3 regions of the Micromonospora yongxingensis genome follow, and region 2 is predicted to be linked to each of the others. Evidence: predicted binding sites of a transcription regulator. Region 2 holds the regulator's gene; each other region holds the start of a gene.
The links. Region 2 encodes HrcA, which represses chaperone genes, less so after heat shock. Its sites were predicted from a motif close to GGTTNGCACNCTCNNNNNGAGNGTGCNAACC; they were not measured.

Region 1: groES (co-chaperone GroES) is a predicted target of HrcA. The motif match lies at 3,937-3,967, and genes of this name have one in related genera.
Region 3: groL (chaperonin GroEL) is a predicted target of HrcA. The motif match lies at 1,997-2,027, and genes of this name have one in related genera.

The regions. Positions count from the first base shown of each region.
Region 1 covers NZ_JBQXEO010000001.1:620,672-627,105, forward strand. Annotated here, with positions in the region: gene ACTWLT_RS03010 (sugar ABC transporter substrate-binding protein) at 1-878, opposite strand, end outside; gene ybaK (Cys-tRNA(Pro) deacylase) at 1,057-1,536, opposite strand; gene ACTWLT_RS03020 (THUMP-like domain-containing protein) at 1,547-2,743, opposite strand; gene ACTWLT_RS03025 (DUF397 domain-containing protein) at 2,787-2,975, opposite strand; gene ACTWLT_RS03030 (helix-turn-helix domain-containing protein) at 2,966-3,766, opposite strand; gene groES (co-chaperone GroES) at 4,106-4,414, shown strand; gene groL (chaperonin GroEL) at 4,485-6,125, shown strand; gene ACTWLT_RS03045 (molybdopterin-dependent oxidoreductase) at 6,252-6,434, shown strand, end outside.
Region 2 covers NZ_JBQXEO010000023.1:70,968-77,401, reverse strand. Annotated here, with positions in the region: gene ACTWLT_RS24510 (serine hydrolase domain-containing protein) at 1-473, opposite strand, end outside; gene ACTWLT_RS24505 (histidine triad nucleotide-binding protein) at 470-829, opposite strand; gene ACTWLT_RS24500 (SDR family NAD(P)-dependent oxidoreductase) at 922-1,683, shown strand; gene ACTWLT_RS24495 (16S rRNA (uracil(1498)-N(3))-methyltransferase) at 1,858-2,592, opposite strand; gene dnaJ (molecular chaperone DnaJ) at 2,616-3,761, opposite strand; gene hrcA (heat-inducible transcriptional repressor HrcA) at 3,835-4,857, opposite strand; gene ACTWLT_RS24480 (DUF4870 domain-containing protein) at 5,081-5,722, shown strand; gene hemW (radical SAM family heme chaperone HemW) at 5,783-6,434, opposite strand, start outside.
Region 3 covers NZ_JBQXEO010000001.1:278,722-285,155, reverse strand. Annotated here, with positions in the region: gene ACTWLT_RS01325 (hypothetical protein) at 1-128, shown strand, start outside; gene groL (chaperonin GroEL) at 185-1,807, opposite strand; gene ACTWLT_RS01315 (hypothetical protein) at 2,075-3,148, opposite strand; gene ACTWLT_RS01310 (cold-shock protein) at 3,249-3,452, opposite strand; gene ACTWLT_RS01305 (GNAT family N-acetyltransferase) at 3,814-4,269, shown strand; gene paaN (phenylacetic acid degradation protein PaaN) at 4,441-6,114, opposite strand; gene ACTWLT_RS01295 (hypothetical protein) at 6,238-6,434, shown strand, end outside.

The DNA of each region.
Region 1 (6,434 bases), on a different contig from region 2:
GAGGCGGCCTTGGCCTCTTCCCGGACGGCCTTGTAGACGGTCATGCACTGGTCACCGGCGAGGATGTTCTGCAGGCCCTCCGGGGTGGCGTCCTGCCCGGTCACCGGCACCTTGCCGTTGAGCTTGTTCTTCTTCAGCACCGAGATGGCGGCGTTGCCCAGACCGTCGTTGGCGGCCAGCACGCCGTCGATCTTGCCGTTGGCCTTGGTGAGCTGCTGCTCGAAGATCGTCGCGGCCTGCGCGTTGTCCCAGGCCGGTACGGCGTCCTCGGGGCCCTTGGTGTACTCCTTGGCGTCGAACTTCGGCTTGAGCACCGAGTCGTAGCCGTTCTTGAAGAGGGTGGCGTTGTTGTCGGTGGGGGAGCCGTTCAGGTACGCCACGACGGGGTTCTTGGCACCCTGGTCGGTCAGGCACTTCGCCAGGCCCTCGCCCTGGAGCTTGCCGACCGTCTCGTTGTCGAAGCTGACGTAGTACTGGGCCGAGCCGCCCAGGGTCAGCCGGTCGTAGTCGATGGTGGCGACGCCCTGCGACTTGGCCTTGTCGAGCACGGCCTTGCCGGTGCCGGAGTCCAGGTTGACGATCATCAGGGCGGTGACGCCGCTGGTGATCATCTGGTCGGCGATGGTCTGGAAGGCGGTCTTGTCGTTCTGGGCGTTCTGGATGTCGTACTGGACGCCGGCGGCCTTGAACGCCTCTTCCAGGAACCGACGGTCCGCGCTCTCCCAGCGGGCGGAGGACTTGCTGTCCGGGAGGATCACGCCGATCTTGGGGGTCTTGGCGGAGCTGGCCTGGTCGTCGCCGGAGTCGCCGCCGCAGGCGGTCATGCTGCCGGTCGTGAGCAGGCCCACGGCGGCGATGGTGAGGAGCCCCTTACGCATGTGCAGGGTCCTTTCGGAGGTGGGGGAGGTGTTGTTTTGTTGTGCCCGGCAACGTATTTCGCATCACACCGAATCCACAAGACCGGCGGTGCGTCAAGTTTGTTGGGAGCGATAACAATTCAGCAACGCGACTGTCACTCCCCGGTCATCCAGGGGAGATGACCATGGGCGGCAGCGGTCAGCGGGCCTGGAGCGCCGCTGTGCGCGCCTCGGTCAGCGCGACCAGATCCGCCGCGGCCAGTTCGAGTTGCAGACCCCGCCGGCCAGCGGAGACATAGATCGTCGGCAGATCCAGCGCGGATTCGTCCAGCACGGTGGGCAGCCGCCGGCGCTGCCCGAGCGGGCTGATCCCGCCCCGCACGTAGCCGGTCGCCCGCTCGGCGACCGCCCGGTCGGCCAGCACCGCCCGCTTGCCACCCACCGCCGCCGCGAGCGCCTTGAGATCCAGCTCGCCGGTCACCGGGACGACCGCCACGGTGAGCGCCCCGTCGACCTCGGTCACCAGGGACTTGAACACCCGCTCCGGCGGCACGCCGAGCGCCGCCGCCACCAGCGCGCCGTAGTTCGGTGCGTCCGGCGCCACCCGGTACGGATGGGTGTGGTGCGCGATCCCGCGCTTGACCAGCAGTGCCGTCGCCGGTGTGCCCTGTCCCGCCACGCCGACGAACCTAGTCGACCGGACGGCCGATGAGTACGGTCGGTGCCCCGGCGACCCGGGTGAGCACCAGACTCGCCGACGCGTCACCGGCCAGCCGCAGGTCGCGACGGAGCTGCTCCGGGGTGAGCGCGGAACCTCGCTTGAGGATCTCCACCCGGCCCACCCGGCGGTCCCGCAGCAGCGTCCGCAGGCGCTTCAGGGAGAACGGCAGCACGTCGGTGATCTCCAGGCAGCGCGCGTACGGGGTGCGGGTCGGGCGGTCGGCGTAGAGGTAGGCGATGCTCGGGTCGCCGAGGGTGGCATCCAGCTCGCCGGCCAGCTCGGCGACGAGGTGCGCGCGGACCACCGCCGGATCCGGGTCGTACAGGTAGCGGCGCGGCGGCCCGACCGGCGCCTCGGCGGCACCGGAGCCGGTGAGCTGGTGACGGCGGGTCCCGGCACCCTCCTGGCGGTACACGGTGGCCCGGCGGGGCACCTCCGCCAGCTCACCGCACCAGAGCGCCGCCTCGACCAGGTCGCCGTCCACACCGACCCACTCCGCCTCCGCGCCGGCCGGGATGAGCGCGTGGTCCAACCCCGGCGCGACCTTCACCACGGTGCGCGGCACCCGCTCGGCCAGCCCGGTGACGAAGTCCCACGGCGGCGAGTAGGCGCGCGGGTCGAAGATCCGCCGCCCGGTCCCGGCACGGCGTCGGGCCGGGTCGCAGAAGACACCGTCGACGCGGGAGACGTCGAACGAGGTGGCGTCGCCGCACTCGACCGTGAACAGGTCGGCCAGCCCGGCCGCGGCGGCGTTGGCGGCGGCCATCGCGGCGGTCACCGGGTCGGCCTCGACCCCGTACACCCGGATGCCGGCGCGGGCGGCGGCGAGCGCGTCGGCGCCGAGCCCGCACCCGAGGTCGGCGAGGGTGCGCACACCGGCCGCGCGCAGCCGGTCGGCGCGGCGGTCGGCGACCACCCGGCGGGTGGCCTGCTCCAGCCCGGCACGGGTGAGGAACATCCCGGCGGCGGCCGGCCCGAACTTCCCGGCCGCCCGGTGGCGCAGCTCGGCCTGCGTGAGTGCCGCCGAGGCCAGTGCCGGCGGCACGCCGGTCGCGCGCAGGGCCGACGCCGCGGCCAGCGGGTCACCGCCGGCCAGCCCGGCCGCCGCCGCGAGCGCGGCCGACCCCTCGGGGGTACGCAGGGCCGCCAGCTGGTCGAGATCCACCCGGTCATTGTCCCGGGCCGACTCGACCGGCCGGACGGTGGTGTCAGTCGGTGGGCGTGGCGACGACGAAGGCCCGCCAGCTCGCCGGGGTGAAGGTGAGCGCCGGCCCGGCCGGGTCCTTGCTGTCGCGCACGGCGACCACACCGGGCAGGTTGTCGGCGACCTCGACGCAGGCGCCGCCGTTCTGGTTACTGCGGGAGGCCTTGCGCCAGGTGGCGTGGGTCAGGTCCATGTCTGCACCACTTCCTCGATCAGCCGGGCGGACTGCCGGCACGGCAGCGCCTCGCCGGTCACAGTCTCCCAGCGCCGTTCCAGGGCGGCAACGTCGTTCGGGCTGTCCACGGTCTGCCCCCGGAGCTGGTTGTCCAGGTGGGCCAGCTCGGCCCCACTGGCGAGGCGGGCCAGGATGAACGGGCCGGCGAGCCCGGCGTGCCACGGTGCGTCGGCCGGCACGACCCGGACCTGGACGTTCGGCTCGGTGCCCACGGCCAGCAGGTGCTGGAGCTGCTCGCGCATGCTCTCGCGGTCGCCGAGTTGCCGGCGCAGTGTGTGCTCCTCCAGCACCGCGACGAGGTGGGGACGCGGGTCGGCGGTCAGCACGCTCTGCCGGGCGAGCCGGGTCACCACCCGCGTCTCCACCTCGTCGGCGGTCAGCTCGCCGCCCACGCCGAGCATCGCCCGCGCGTACCCCTCGGACTGGAGCAGGCCGGGGATCACCGTCGGGTCGTACCAGCGCAGCGCCGCCGCCTCCCGCTCGTTCTCCTCCCACGGGCGGAACCAGTCGGGCGCGGCGTGGAAGCGGATCAGCTCCAGCATGCCGACGAAGAGACCGCCGGTGTCCAGGGTCGAGTCGATGCGGCCGACGTAGTCCGGCTTGACCGGGCTCTGCCCGGTCTCGACCGCACTCACGTACGACGACGAGTAGTTGATCAGCTTGCCCAGCTCCTCCTGGCTGAGCCCGCGCGCCTGGCGTGCGCGGCGTAGCTGTTCGAGCAGGAACGTCAGGGTCGGTATCCGGGACACTCGGCTCCCTTTCCGCGGCTTCCGGTGGTGGCAACCGACGGTAGGAAGATGGCCACGGTGTGACGAGACGCTCCCGGCGTGTTGCGGTAACGACTGGCGGAACTGTGGCGACACGACGGACGACGCGTTGGCACTCTCCTTGACGGAGTGCTAGCCACGGAATAACCTGCGATTAGCACTCTCACCCTGAGGGTGCCAGCCCTCGGGTCTCGACCCGGGTGCGAAACGCCAGGCGGACCGGCACCCGCGACGACGGCCCCGCCCGGTGGCATGAGGCAGATTGACGCTGGCCGGCCACGCCGGCCGGCAACGAAACCAGTACCCCAGGAGGGTATGCCCGTGACTACCGCGACCAAGGTTGCGATCAAGCCGCTCGAGGACCGGATCGTGGTCCAGGCGAACGAGGCTGAGACCACCACGGCGTCGGGCATCGTGATCCCCGACACCGCCAAGGAGAAGCCGCAGGAGGGCACTGTCCTCGCTGTCGGCCCGGGCCGGATCGACGACAACGGCAACCGTGTTCCGCTCGACGTCAAGGTCGGCGACACCGTTCTCTACTCGAAGTACGGCGGCACCGAGGTCAAGTACGCCGGCGAGGAGTACCTGGTGCTCTCCGCCCGCGACGTCCTCGCGGTCATCGAGAAGTAAGCAACCGATCAGTGCCATTGCCCCGGTCCGGCTCGCCGGGCCGGGGCAGTGGCGCTTCGAAGGGACATTCATGGCGAAGATCCTGAGCTTCTCGGACGACGCCCGGCACCTGCTGGAGCACGGTGTCAACGCCCTCGCGGACGCGGTCAAGGTCACCCTCGGCCCGCGCGGGCGCAACGTCGTCCTGGACAAGAAATTCGGTGCGCCGACGATCACCAACGATGGTGTGACCATCGCCAAGGAGATCGAGCTCACCAATCCCTACGAGAACCTCGGCGCGCAGCTGGTCAAGGAGGTGGCGACCAAGACCAACGACGTCGCCGGCGACGGGACCACCACCGCGACCGTGCTGGCCCAGGCGATGGTCCGCGAGGGCCTGCGCAACGTCACCGCCGGGACCAACCCGGCCGGCCTCAAGCGGGGCATCGACGCGGCGGCCACCAAGATCTCCGAGGCGCTGCTCGGCCGCGCCGAGGCGGTCACCGGCAAGGAGTCGATCGCGAACGTGGCGACGATCTCCGCGCAGGACTCCACCATCGGTGAGCTGATCGCCGAGGCGATGGAGCGGGTCGGCCGCGACGGTGTCATCACCGTCGAGGAGGGCTCCGCGCTCACCACCGAGCTGGACGTGACCGAGGGTCTCCAGTTCGACAAGGGCTTCATCTCGCCGAACTTCGTCACCGACCTGGAGAGCCAGGAGTCCGTCCTCGAGGACGCGTACATCCTGGTCACCACCCAGAAGATCTCGGCGATCGAGGAGCTGCTGCCGCTGCTGGAGAAGGTCCTCCAGAACAGCAAGCCGCTGCTGATCATCGCCGAGGACGTGGACGGCCAGGCGCTGTCCACCCTGGTGGTCAACTCGCTGCGCAAGACCCTCAAGGTCTGCGCCGTGAAGGCCCCCGGCTTCGGTGACCGGCGCAAGGCGATGCTCCAGGACATCGCGATCTCCACGGGCGCCGAGCTGGTCGCCCCGGAGCTGGGCTACAAGCTCGACCAGGTCGGCCTGGAGGTGCTCGGCACCGCCCGTCGCGTCGTGGTCGACAAGGAGAACACCACGATCGTCGACGGCGGCGGCCAGAAGGCCGACGTCGAGGACCGGGTGGCCCAGATCCGCAAGGAGATCGAGGCATCCGACTCCGACTGGGACCGGGAGAAGCTGGCCGAGCGGCTGGCGAAGCTCTCCGGCGGCATCGCCGTGATCAAGGTGGGTGCGGCGACCGAGGTCGAGATGAAGGAGCGCAAGCACCGCATCGAGGACGCCATCGCGGCGACCAAGGCCGCGGTCGAGGAGGGCACCGTCCCCGGCGGTGGCGCCGCCCTGGTGCAGATCCTCCCCGTGCTCGACGACGACCTCGGCTTCACCGGTGACGAGAAGGTCGGCGTCTCGATCGTGCGCAAGGCGCTCGTCGAGCCGCTGCGCTGGATCGCGCAGAACGCCGGTCACGACGGCTACGTCGTGACCCAGAAGGTCGCCGACCTGAAGTGGGGCAATGGCCTCGACGCCGCCAAGGGCGAGTACGTCGACCTGGTCAAGGCCGGCATCATCGACCCGGTGAAGGTGACCCGCAACGCGGTCACCAACGCCGCCTCGATCGCCGGTCTGCTGCTCACCACGGAGAGCCTCGTGGTGGAGAAGCCGGAGCAGGCCGAGCCGGCCGCCGCCGGTGGCCACGGCCACGGTCACGGCCACCAGCACGGCCCGGGTTTCTGACCCGGTAGCGACACCCGTTCCGGGGCACACCGTCGTACGGCGGTGTGCCCCGGTCCGTCTTCTCCGGTCATTACCGAGCGCTGACGTTGTTGGCGACCGGGCGGAATGATCGCGCACACTGGGCCGATGAGCACCACGTCGCGGCGCTACGCCGCGCTGGCCGGAGTCACCGCCGCCGCCGTCGCGATCGGAATCGCGGAACCGGTGGCGGTGCTGACCGGGCCCCGGTCGGCGCCACTGGTCGCGGTCGGCGGAGTGGTCGTCGACGCCGTCCCGGAGTCGCTGAAGCAACTCGCCATCGACATCTTC
Region 2 (6,434 bases):
CCGAGGTTGGAGTAGTGGAAGCGGCGGGCCGGCGGCAACACCCGCTCGGCCCGGGCCAGCTCGGCGACCAGTTCGTCGGCGTCCGGCGCGCGCAGGGTGTCCCACACGTCGCCGAACGGCTCGCGCTGCAGGCCGCCGGTGTGCGACAGCAGCCGGCGGACGGTCAGCTCCCCGTGCGCCGGCAGGTCCAGGTGCCGGCCCACCGGGTCGTCCAGGTCGAGCAGTCCGTCGTCGCGGCACTGGAGGGTGAGCGCCGCGGTGAACGTCTTGGTGACCGAGCCGATGCGGAACTGGGTACGCGGCCCCAGCGCGTCGTCGGTGCCGGTGCCGCCGACGGTGCACTGCCACAGCGGCCGGTCCGCCCGGTGCAGCGCCGCCGACACCGCCGGTACGCGCGCGTCGGCCTGCACCCGCCGGACCAGTCGTCCCAACCGCTCGTCCACGCGGCTGTCCGGCGCCGGCCCCGCGTTCACGCCAGGTCCCGGGCGAGCATCGGCCCGAGCGGAGCGCCACCGAGCAGGTGCGCGTGCGCGTGGAACACCTCCTGCCCGCCGTACGCGCCGGTGTTGAACATCAACCGGAAACCGTCGCCGAGCAACCCCTCGTCGTCGGCCACGGCGGCGGCCGTGGCCAGCACCTCACCGGCCAGTGCCGGGTCACCCTCGGCGAGGGTGGCCACGTCGGCGTAGTGCTCCTTCGGAATGATCAGCACGTGCACCGGCGCCTTCGGGCCGATGTCCCGGAAGGCGAGCGTCGTGGCGGTCTCCCGGACCACGGTGGCCGGGATCTCCCCGGCGACGATGCGGCAGAACAGGCAGTCGGATCCCATCGGGGCAGTCTAAGGAAGGTGCCCCGGGCGACGCCGCCGGTGGCGGAAGGGTCCCTTCCCGACGTTCGCGCCCCTACGGCAGGATGCCGTGCATGACGGATCGGGCGGTACTGGTGACCGGAGCCTCGCGCGGGATCGGACGGGCGGTGGCGGCGGCTTTCGCAGCCAGCGGCGACCGGGTGGCGATCCACCACCGCGACTCGGCGGACGCCGCCGAGGAGGTGCGCGCGCACCTGCCCGGAACGGGTCACGTCGTGGTCCGCGCCGACCTCACCGAACCGGAGGCGGTACGGGCCATGGTCGACCGGGCCGCCGAGCTGCTCGGCGGGATCGACGTGCTGGTCAACAACGCCGGGATGTACGGCGGCCGGGACGATCCGCACCCGGTCTTCGGCGCCTCCTACGAAGAGTGGCAGCGGCGCTGGCGGCAGGTGCTGGAGACCAACCTGACCGGCGCCGGCAACGTCACCTGGTGCGCCGCCCAGCACATGCGGGAGCGCGGCGGCCGGATCGTCAACGTCTCGTCCCGCGGCGCGTTCCGAGGTGAGCCGCAGCAGCCGGCGTACGGCGCCAGCAAGGCGGGGCTGAACGCCCTGGGCCAGTCGCTGGCCGTGGCACTCGCGCCGTACGGCATCGCGGTGGCCACCGTCGCGCCGGGTTACGTGGCCACCGACATGACCACCGATCACCTGAGCGGTGAGGGCGGCGCGGCGATCCGCGCGCAGAGCCCGTTCGACCGGGTCGCCCAGCCGGAGGAGATCGCCGCCGCGGTGCACTGGCTGGCCTCGCCCCAGGCCGAGTGGGCCTCCGGCACCATCGTCGACCTCAACGGCGCCTCCTACCTCCGCAGCTGAACCCCGGGCGCGCCGAGTCGCCACCCTGCTCATCGCGCCCTTTGCTCTGCTTCAACCACCGCAACACGTGATGACCGTCGGTGGTGCGTCCGTTGAAGCAGAGCAAAGGGCGCAGGCAGGTGGGTCGGGGGCCGCGCCTGGCCGTCCGGCGTGCGTAGACGCTCGGAGGCCGGACTACCAGCGGTTGAGGCGGGTGGCGAGCACGCTGAGTGCCGCCACGCCCGCCGTGGAGGTGCGGAGCACCGTCGGGCCGAGTCGTACGGGCCGGGCACCGGCCTCGCGGAACGCGGTCAACTCGGCCGTGTCGATGCCGCCCTCGGGGCCGACCACCAGGACGATCTCCCCGGTCGAGGGCAGGTCGGCGGTGGTCAGCCGCTCCTCGGCCTCCTCGTGCAGCACGAACCCGGCGGCGGCGCCCGCGATCCGGCGGGCCACCGTCGCGGTGGACTCGTCCGGTGCGCCGGCCACCACCGGCAGCCAGGGCCGGCGGGCCTGCTTGGCGGCCTCCCGGGCGGTGGCCACCCACTTCTCCCGGGCCCGTACGCCCCGGTCGCCACGCCACTGGGTCACCGAGCGGGCCGCCGCCCAGGGCACGATCTCGTCGACGCCGACCTCGGTCATCGCCTGCACGGCCAGCTCACCCCGGTCGCCCTTGGCGATGCCCTGCACGGTCACCAGTCGGGGTACGGGCGCGTCCGCGTACCCCCGGGAGGTGACGGTGAGTTCCAGGCTGCCCCGGCCGACGGCGGTGACCACCGCGGCCGCCGTGCCGCCCCGGCCGTCGGAGAGCAGCAACTCCTCGCCGACCCGCAACCGTTGCACGGTGGCGGCGTGGTGCCCCTCGGGACCGTCGAGGGTCAACGCGTCGGCGGTGGGCAGGGACTCGACCAGGAACAGCGGCGCGGACACGATGATCAGGCTAGCCGCGCCGGTCAGGCGTGGCCGTTGAACGCGTCGCGCATCCGCGAGAAGAAGCCGCCCTGCTTGCTCAGCTCGGCGACCTCCTCGCCGCGGGTCTTGGCGAAGTCGCGCAGCATCCGCTCCTGGTCCGGGTCGAGCTTCGTCGGCGTCCGGACGTCCAGGTGGACGTAGAGGTCGCCCCGGCCGGTGCCCCGCAGGTGCGGCACGCCGCGGGCACGCAGCCGCAGGGTGCTGGCCGGCTGGGTGCCGGCCTTGACGTCGACCGTCTCCTCGCTGTCCAGCGTCTTGATGGTCAGCCGGGTGCCCAGTGCCGCCGCGGTCATCGGCACGGTGACCCGGCAGTGCAGGTCGTCGCCCTTGCGGGAGTACACGTCGTGCGGCCGCTCGTGGATCTCCACGTAGAGGTCACCGGCGGTGCCGCCACCCGGACCCACCTCGCCCTGCTGGGCCAGCCGGATCCGCATGCCGTCCTCGACGCCGGCCGGGATCTTGACGGTCAGCGAGCGGCGGGTCCGCACCCGGCCGTCGCCGGCGCAGGTGGGGCAGGGGTGCGGGATGGTGGTGCCGTAGCCCTGGCAGACGGTGCACGGTCGGGCGGAGACCACCTGGCCGAGGAAGGTGCGCTGCACCGACTGCACCTCGCCCCGACCCCCGCACGCCTCACAGGTGGCCAGGTGGGTGCCGGCGGCCGTTCCGGCGCCGGAACAGGTGGTGCAGAGCACCGCGGTGTCGACGGTGATCGGGGCCTCGACGCCGAACGCCGTCTCGTGCAGGTCCAACTCCAGCCGCAGGATCGCGTCGGCGCCCGGCCGGGTCCGCGGGCGCGGACCACGCGCGCCGCCCCCCGCGCCGCCGAAGAACGCGTCCATGATGTCCTGGAAACCGACGAACGGGCCGGCACCGCCGGGACCGCCCGGACCACCGGCGCCGCCGCCACCCGGGGCGAGCGGGTCGCCACCCAGGTCGACGATCTGCCGCTTGCGGTCGTCCGAGAGGACCTCGTACGCGGCGTTGATGTCCTTGAACTTCTCCTGTGCCTCCGGGTCCGGATTGACGTCCGGGTGGAACTGGCGCGCCAGCTTGCGGTAGGCGCGCTTGATCTCGTCGTCGGAGGCTTCCCGGCTCACACCGAGGATGCCGTAGTAGTCCCTGGCCACTGCGTTCCGTGTCCTCATGTTCGTCTCGCGTTGCGCCGGTCGGCGGCCGCAGCCGGCCGTCGGCCCTGACTGGTCAGTTCTGGGCCAGCAGCTCGCCCACGTAGCGTGCCACGGCGCGCACCGTGGCGATGGTGCCGGGGTAGTCCATGCGGGTGGGCCCCAGCACCCCCAGGCCGCCCACGATGGTGGCGCCCGGGCCGTACCCCGTGCTGACCACCGAGGCGGCGCGCAGGTTGTCGAACTCGTTCTCGTCGCCGATGAGCACCCGGGTGGTGCTCGGCTCGGTCTCGCCGATGAGCTTGAGCAGCACGACCTCCTCCTCGAGCGCCTCGAGGATCGGCCGCAGGGAGCCCTGGAAGTCGAGCAGGCCGCCGCGGGTGAGGTTGGCGGTGCCGGCCAGCGCGATCCGCTCCTCGTGCCGCTCGACCAGCGTCTCGAGCAGCACCGTGGCGAGGGTGGCCATCGTCGGGCGCAGCTCGGGCGACGCCTCGTCGACCAGCGTCTGCACCAGCGGCGGCGTGTCGGACAGGCGGGCGCCGGCGAGCTTCTCGTTGACCAGCCGGCGCAGGTCGGTGACGTCGTCGGCGGGCACCGGCCCGGGCAGCTCCACGAGCCGCTGCTCCACCCGCCCGGTGTCGGCGATCATGACGAGCATCAGCCGGGTGGTGGAGATCGGCACCAGCTCCAGGTGCCGCACCGAGGAGCGGGCCAGGCTCGGGTACTGCACGACTGCCACCTGCCGGGTCAGCTGCGCGAGCAGCCGCACCGTGCGGTGCACCACGTCGTCGAGGTCGACCGCGCCGACCAGGAAGCGCTCGATGGCCCGGCGCTCGGCCGGGCTGAGCGGCTTGACCCGGGACAGCCGGTCGACGAAGAGCCGGTAGCCGCGGTCGGTGGGCACCCGCCCCGCACTGGTGTGCGGCTGCCGGATGTAGCCCTCCTCCTCCAGCACGGCCATGTCGTTGCGGACCGTGGCCGGGGACACACCAAGCTGGTGCCGCTCGACCAGCGCCTTGCTGCCGACGGGCTCCTGGGTGGAGACGTAGTCCTCGACGATGGCGCGGAGCACGGCGAGCTTGCGGTCGTCGAGACCCATCCTCCGCACCTCCTGTCGCACGTCGGCCGCCGGCCACGGTGGGGTCGGCGGGCCGTCCTGGCACTCGACTGTAGCGAGTGCCAGTCTACGTCGGCGTGCCCGCCAGCGCGATGATCAACGACGCACCGTCGGTGCGGCCCGGGACGCCGGGTGGCCGAGCGGCCTGCCGGGCCGGCGGTGTCGCTCTGGTGCGCCGTTGCCGTGGACCCCTACCGTGACATCCATGACTGAACCTCCTCGCCCTCCCGGAGCGGGTGACCCCGGCAACTACCCGCCGGAGCCGACCTCCCCGGCCTCGTCCCCCTCGGCCGAGCCACCCACCGCACCACTGTCCGGGGCGCCCGCACCGGGCGGCTATCCCCCGGCCGGTGGCTATCCTCCGCCCACCGGTGACCAACCGCCGTCAGGCGGCTACCCTCCGCCCGGTGGCTACCCTCCGCCCGGTGGCTACCCTCCGCCCGGTGGCTTTCCTCCCGGCGGTTATCCGACCGGTGGCGCGTACGGCCCGCCCGCCGGTGGCTTCGCCAACAACGAGGACAAGACCTGGGCCCTGGTCGCGCACTTCGGCGGCGCCGTCGGCGCCCTGATCAGCTTCGGCCCGCTGGGCTTCGTCGCCCCGCTGGTGGCCTACCTGGCCCGTGGCCAGCAGTCGCCGACCGTCCGGGCGCACGCCCTGGCCGCGCTGAACTTCCAGATCCTCTGGTCGATCATCGCGTTCGTGCTGCTCTTCGTGAGCTGGTGCCTGCTCTTCCTGCCCAGCATCGCGGTGGTGGTGATCCAGATCCTGTTCGGCATCATCGCCGGGATCAAGGCCAACGAGGGCACGCCTTACCGCTACCCGATGTCCGCCAACTTCATCAAGTGACCGGGTCGGCCGCTCCCCCGGCCGGCCCGGCGCACCGTCACCCGCGGCGGTGCGACCGGGTCAGGGAAGCAGGTCGCGGACCACGGCGTCGGCGAGGAGCCGGCCCCGCAGGGTGAGCACCGCCCGGCCGGCCGCGTACTCCGGGGCGGCCAGCAGGCCGTCGGCCAGCGCCCGCTCGGCGCCGGCCCGGCCGGTGGCGTCGAGCACCCCCAGCGGCAGCCCGCTGGCCAGTCGCAGCCGCAGCATCACGTCCTCCATGTGCGCCTCGTCGACCGTGAGCACCTCCCGGGCGAGGCCGGGAGACGCGCCGGCGGCCAGCCGCTGGGCGTACGCCGACGGGTGCTTCACGTTCCACCAGCGCACCCCGCCGACGTGGCTGTGCGCCCCCGGCCCGAGCCCCCACCAGTCGGCGCCGGTCCAGTAGAGCAGGTTGTGTCGGCACCGGGCCTCGTCGGTGCGCGCCCAGTTGGAGACCTCGTACCAGGACAGGCCGGCCGCGCCGAGGGCGGCCTCCGCGGCCAGGTAGCGGTCCGCGGCGACGTCGTCGCTGGGGTACGGCAGCTCGCCGCGACGCATCCGCGCGGCCAGCCGGGTGCCGTCCTCCACGATCAGGGCGTACGCGCTGACGTGGTCCACCCCGGCGGCGACCACCTGCTCCAGCGAGGCGGCGAAGTCCTCGGCCCGCTCCCCCGGAGTGCCGTAGATCAGGTCG
Region 3 (6,434 bases), on a different contig from region 2:
TGGCCGAGATGACCGCCGGTGAGCCGGTGATCGAGGAGCCGCAGGAGATGGTGGACGCACCCATCCAGCTGCCACCGCCGTACGACCGGGCGCAGAAGCGGCGCAACCAGCGCCCGTTGCCCACCTGACGACGAACGGGGCGGACCGCGTCAGCGGCCCGCCCCGTTCTGTGTCGGAACTGGACTCAGAAGTCCATGTCCCCGCCACCCGGGCCAGCCGGGGCAGCCGGGGTCTTCTCCGGCTTGTCCGCGACGACGGCCTCGGTGGTGAGGAAGAGCGCCGCGATGGAGGCGGCGTTCTGCAGCGCCGAACGAGTCACCTTGGCCGGGTCGATGATGCCCGCGGCCAGCAGGTCCACGTACTCGCCGTTGGCGGCGTTGAGGCCGTGACCCGCTTCGAGGTTACGGACCTTCTCCACCACGACGCCGCCCTCGAGGCCGGCGTTGACGGCGATCTGCCGCAGCGGCGCGTCCAGCGCCACCTTGACGATGTTGGCACCGGTCGCCTCGTCGCCGACCAGGTCCAGCTTGTCGAAGGCGGTCTTGCCGGCCTGCACCAGCGCGACGCCACCACCCGGGACGATGCCCTCCTCGACGGCCGCCTTCGCGTTGCGAACGGCGTCCTCGATGCGGTGCTTGCGCTCCTTGAGCTCGACCTCGGTGGCCGCGCCGACCTTGATCACCGCAACGCCGCCGGCCAGCTTGGCCAGCCGCTCCTGCAGCTTCTCCCGGTCGTAGTCGGAGTCGCTCTTGTCGATCTCGGCCCGGATCTGGTTGACCCGGCCCTGGATCTGCTCGGCGTCACCGGCACCGTCGACGATGGTGGTCTCGTCCTTGGTCACCACGACCTTGCGGGCGCGGCCCAGCATGTCGAGGCCGACGGCGTCCAGCTTGAGGCCGACCTCCTCGCTGATGACCTGGCCACCGGTGAGGATGGCGATGTCAGCGAGCATGGCCTTGCGGCGGTCACCGAAGCCCGGCGCCTTCACGGCGACGGACTTGAAGGTGCCCCGGACCTTGTTGACGACCAGGGTGGCCAGAGCCTCGCCCTCGATGTCCTCGGAGATGATCAGCAGCGGCTTGCCCGACTGCATGACCTTCTCCAGGATCGGGAGCAGGTCCTTGACCGACGAGATCTTGCTGTTGACGATCAGGAGGTAGGGGTCGTCGAAGACGGCCTCCATGCGCTCCGGGTCGGTCATGAAGTAGGCCGAGATGTAGCCCTTGTCGAAGCGCATACCCTCGGTGAGCTCAAGCTCCAGGCCGAAGGTGTTGCTCTCCTCGACGGTGATGACGCCTTCCTTGCCGACCTTGTCCATCGCCTCGGCGATGATCTCGCCGACGGTGCTGTCGCCAGCGGAGATGGAGGCGGTGGAGGCGATCTGCTCCTTGGTCTCGACGTCCTTGGCGAGCTTGGACAGCTCCTCCGAGACGCTCGCGACCGCGGCCTCGATGCCCCGCTTCAGGGCCATCGGGTTGGCGCCAGCGGCCACGTTGCGCAGGCCCTCGCGAACCAGGGCCTGGGCCAGGACGGTCGCCGTCGTCGTGCCGTCACCGGCAACGTCGTCGGTCTTCTTGGCGACCTCCTTGACCAGCTCGGCGCCGATCTTCTCGTACGGGTCCTCGAGCTCGATCTCCTTGGCGATGCTCACACCATCGTTGGTGATGGTGGGGGCACCCCACTTCTTCTCGAGCACGACGTTGCGGCCCTTGGGGCCGAGGGTCACCTTTACGGCGTCAGCGAGCTGGTTCATGCCTCGCTCGAGGCCGCGGCGCGCCTCTTCGTCGAACGCGATCATCTTGGCCATACGGCGTTGTCCTCCTGGACACTCACGGGCCACCCGAGATGTGCCCCGGATGGGCCGCCTGGTGTACGCACCTTGGGACGTCGCCACCTGGCGACGACGACGTCCTTCGGCCGGGCCGGATAGCCCGCGACGACCGGCCATGCCGCCCCGGCGTCTCCACGCCGGTGCAACTGGCCCCACCGTCCCGACCATTGGCACTCGCGGTATGCGAGTGCCAATACCTTGTTTAGCACTCTCCCCTGCCGAGTGCAAGCACGACCGCCGTCGTCAGCCGAGTTCCGCAACCAGTCCGGGGCTGTTCACCGGCCTCTCATGAACCCGCTGCTCGGCGTACGTCACCAGCAGCCCCACCAGCTGCGCGAGATGGGCGGGGAGGGCCAGCACCGCGCTGAGGGCGATCACCAGCACCACGCCGACGGCGGAACCCGGGGTGGCGAGCGGGTCAACGCCGAACGGGGCGGTTCCCACGCCCTCCAGCACGCCGGCGACCACGCTGACGACGATCACCGCGGCCGCCACCAGCGCCACCCGACCCAGCAGCAGCCCCAACCGGTCGTGGAACATCCGGAACGACCGGCCGATCGGGTTGTACCGCTCGAAGAGATACACCGGCCCGGCCATGCTGAGCGCGAAGGCGAGGTAGATGCCGGGCAGGACGCAGAAACAGACGCCGAGGCCGACGATCACGCCGACCAGGAGCGTCCAGCCCCAGAGCCCGAGCGCCCGGCGCAGACCGAAGCGCAGCGCGTCGCCCAGGTTCACCGGCTCGCCGGCCGCCTGCCGGGTGATCACCCAGGTGCCGGCGGCCCAACCCACGGCCTGCACCAGCCCGATCAGCAGGCTGCCGCCGATGAGCACCAGGAACATGGAGGCCAGGTCGGTGAAGAAGGTGTCGGGCAGCGCGGTCGACTCGTCGATGGCGCCGGTCTCCCAGTCCGCGCTCGGGTCCAGCCCGAGCGAGAGCACCGACAGCACCGCCGCCGGCAACACCTGGGTGAGCAGCAGGATGGGCAGCAGCAGACGCCAACCGCGCTGGACCGCGCCCGTGCACCGCTCGAACCAGCCGCTCAACCCGGCGCCGGGCGGGGTGACCAGCCGGTCGGACGGGTCGACGCCCGGCGGGTACCAGCCGCCGGGCGGCGGGCCCGGATACCAGGGCTGCCCGCCGTACGGGCCGGCACCGACCGGATAGCCGCCGGTGGGTGGGAACACCCAGCCCTGCGGCGGCGGCCCGGGGGGCGGCCCCCAGGCAGGTGGCACGGTCGGATCCCAGCCGGGCGGAGGGCCGGACGGATCGGGCTGGCCCGGTGGCGGGACGGCCGGGGGTGGCTGGTCGGACATGAACCCTCCTCAGCGACGGCTGGAATGGTTCACGATCTTCCAGGGTCCGGCCGCGCGCCGCTGCCCCGGGCCGGCAGCGCCCTCAGCGGCGGCGTCCCGCTCAGGCGACGACGCGTACCCGCTCCGCCTGCGGACCCTTCTGGCCCTGGGCGATCTCGAACTCCACCCGCTGACCGTCGTCCAACGCCTTGTAGCCGTCCATCTCGATCGCGGAGAAGTGGACGAACACGTCCTGACCGCCGTCGACGGCGATGAAGCCGTAGCCCTTTTCGGCGTTGAACCACTTCACGGTGCCCTGTGCCACGGTGCACTTCCTCACTCTGCGCGGCGTTCCCTGCCCCGGCACACGGCACGGCCGAGCGCCATCGGACCACCACCCCGGCGATCGATGACGGCCGCTGAGGCAGGTGACCGAAATCGCACGCTACACGAGGAGTGACGGCCGCGCACGACCACAAACCGGGCATATTTCGGGTCCGTGACGGGTGCCGCGGGATTGTCAACCATCGCTGTGATAGGTATGCGGCATGAACAGCGCGCCCAGCCGGGCGGACGGCAGCGGCACCGACAGCGGCGCGCCCGAACGGCGCGACGGCGCCGGCGGCACGGTGGGCACGGCGCCACGCGTCCCGATCCGGCGGGTACGTCCGGCGGACGCGGCCCGGATGCGCGCGCTCCGGCTGGAGATGCTCGCCGACGCCCCGCTGGCCTTCCTGGAGACGATCGCCGACGCGGCGGCCCGACCGCACGCCGAGTTCGCCGCCCGCGTGGCGTACACCTCACGCGGCTCGGAGACCGCCCAGTTCGTGGCGGATCCCGGCGGCCGGTTCGTCGGGCACGCCGGGGGCACGGTCGCGCCGCGCGAGGCGGGGCTGACGGTGATCTACGCGGTCTACGTCACGCCCGCTTGGCGGGGCACCGGGCTGCTCGGCGACCTGATCGACGAGGTGGCCACCTGGTCGCGCGCCTGCGGCCGGCCGGAGTTGCTATTGGAGGTGGTGGTCGGCAACGACCGCGCCTACCGGGCCTACCAGCGGCTGGGCTTCACCGACACCGGCGTACGCGTCCCCCACCCCACCATCCCCGCACTGACCGAACTCCAGATGCGCAGACCCGCCTGAACCAAAGACACCCTCCCAGGGCAGAAGCCCCATGATCCACACCCGAGACCCGGACGGTCGCGACCAGCGCGACCCGGGAGGGTTTCCGGGGCAGCCCGCCCCGCGCAGGGATCAAGCCTGACCGCCCGGAGCGGGGCGGGCTGCCCCGGAAACCCCGACAGCAACCAAAGATCAGACAGGACGCCGCGACTGCACGATCCGGAACCGGTTGGCCACGTACGCCCCATCGGTCAGCGCCGAGTTCGCCGCCGCGTTGGCGCCGCTGCCGTGGAAGTCGGAGAAGGCCGCCGACTGGTTCACGAAGACCCCGCCGGTCAGGTTGCAGGACAGGTGCACACCGACCTCGACAGCCACCGCCTCGGTGGCGTCCAGCACCGACTCGTCGGTGGAGTAGACCCCCGCGGTGAGCGCGCCCTTCTCGCCGACCGTCCGGCGCAGCAGCTCCAGGCTGTGCGCGGTGGACTCGGTGGCGATGGCGAACGAGATCGGCCCGAACCACTCCCGGCCGTACGTCTCGGCGTCGTCCGCGCCCAACTTCACGATCGTCGGGGTACGCACCACCGCGTCCGCGTACGCCGGGTGCGTCACGGCCCGCGACTCCAGCACCGGCTCGCCGACCTTGGTCACCTCGGCCAGCCGCTCCAGCACGCCGTCGTTGACGATGGCGCCGGTCAGCTCCACGCCCCGGGCCGGGTCGGCGGTCAGCTTGCCGACCGCCGCGGCGATCCCGCCGGCCACCTCGTCGAAGCTCTTGTGCCCCTGGTCGGTCTCGATGCCGCCCGCCGGGATGAGGATGTTCTGCGAGGTCGTGCACATCTGGCCGCTGTAGAGGGTCAGCGTGAAGCCGAGGTTGCGGCACATGCCGGCGAAGTCGTCGGTGGAGTCGATGACCACGGTGTTCAGGCCGGCCTTCTCGGTGTAGACCGCCGCCTGCCGGGCGTGCGTCTCCAGCCAGTCGCCGTACTCGGTGGAACCGGTGAAGTCGACGATCTTGACGGACCGGTGCAGGGCCAGGTCGCTGGCGAGCTTCTCGCCGGGCGCCTCGGCCGCCAGCATGATGAGGTTCGGGTCGAAGCCGGCCTCGGCGAGCACCTCCCGGGCGTACTTCACGGTGATGGCCAGCGGCAGCACCGCGCGGGGGTGCGGCTTGACGAGCACCGGGTTGCCGGTGACCAGCGAGGCGAACAGCCCCGGGTACGAGTTCCAGGTCGGGAAGGTGTTGCAGCCGATCACCAGCGCCACACCACGCGGCACCACGTGGAACGTCTTGGTCATCCGCAGCGGGTCACCCTTGCCGGCGGACTTCTCCCAACCGGCCGTCGCCGGGTGCCGGGTCATCTCGGCGTACGCGTACGCCAACGCCTCCAGCGCCCGGTCCAGAGCGTGGGCGCCGCCGGCCTGGAAGGCCATCACGAACGCCTGCCCGCTGGTGAACTGCACCGCGTTGGCCAGCTCGAAGATGTGCTTGTGCAGCCGGTCGAGGATTTCCAGGCAGACCCCCACCCGGGCCTGCGGGCCGGCGTCGCGCCAGGTCGGCAGCGCCGCGGAGGCGGCGGCGACCAACTGGTCGGCGCCGGCATGCGGGTAGCGCACCGCCAGCTCCACGCCGAACGGGCTCGCCTCGGTGGCGACCCGGTCACCCGTGCCCGGCTGGTCGAGGGGGAAGTCGCCACCCAGGTACGCCTCGAAGGCGGCCTTGCCGTCGGCGGCCGCGGTCTCGCCGTACACACGGGGGCTGGGGGACTCGGGATAGGCGGACCAGTAGCCCCGCTCCGTGATCGCGGTCAGCGCACGGTTGAGGGTGTCGGCGTGCCTGTCGTACAGGGGATGCGGGGTCTCCGTCATGCCCGCCATCATGCCTGAGCCACGCCGTGCAGCAGTAGCGCCGATGTCCGACCGTGCGGGCGGGGCGGGATTGCCCGGGGCGGCAGCGGGTAACCGCGGGCCTCCGGCCAGGGAGGGCGACGGGTGGGGATCACCGAGATCCGCGTGCACGGGGTCGCCGACAGGGGTCCCGAGGCGATCCTCGACCGGCCCATCGTGGTACGGGTCGCGGGAGACGACAACGCCGGCTTCTACCGGCCCCGGCCCGGCTACGGCGACGCCACGGACCGGGGTGGGGCGACCCTTGAGGCGTACCGCTGGAGCCGGTTGGCCGGCGGCAC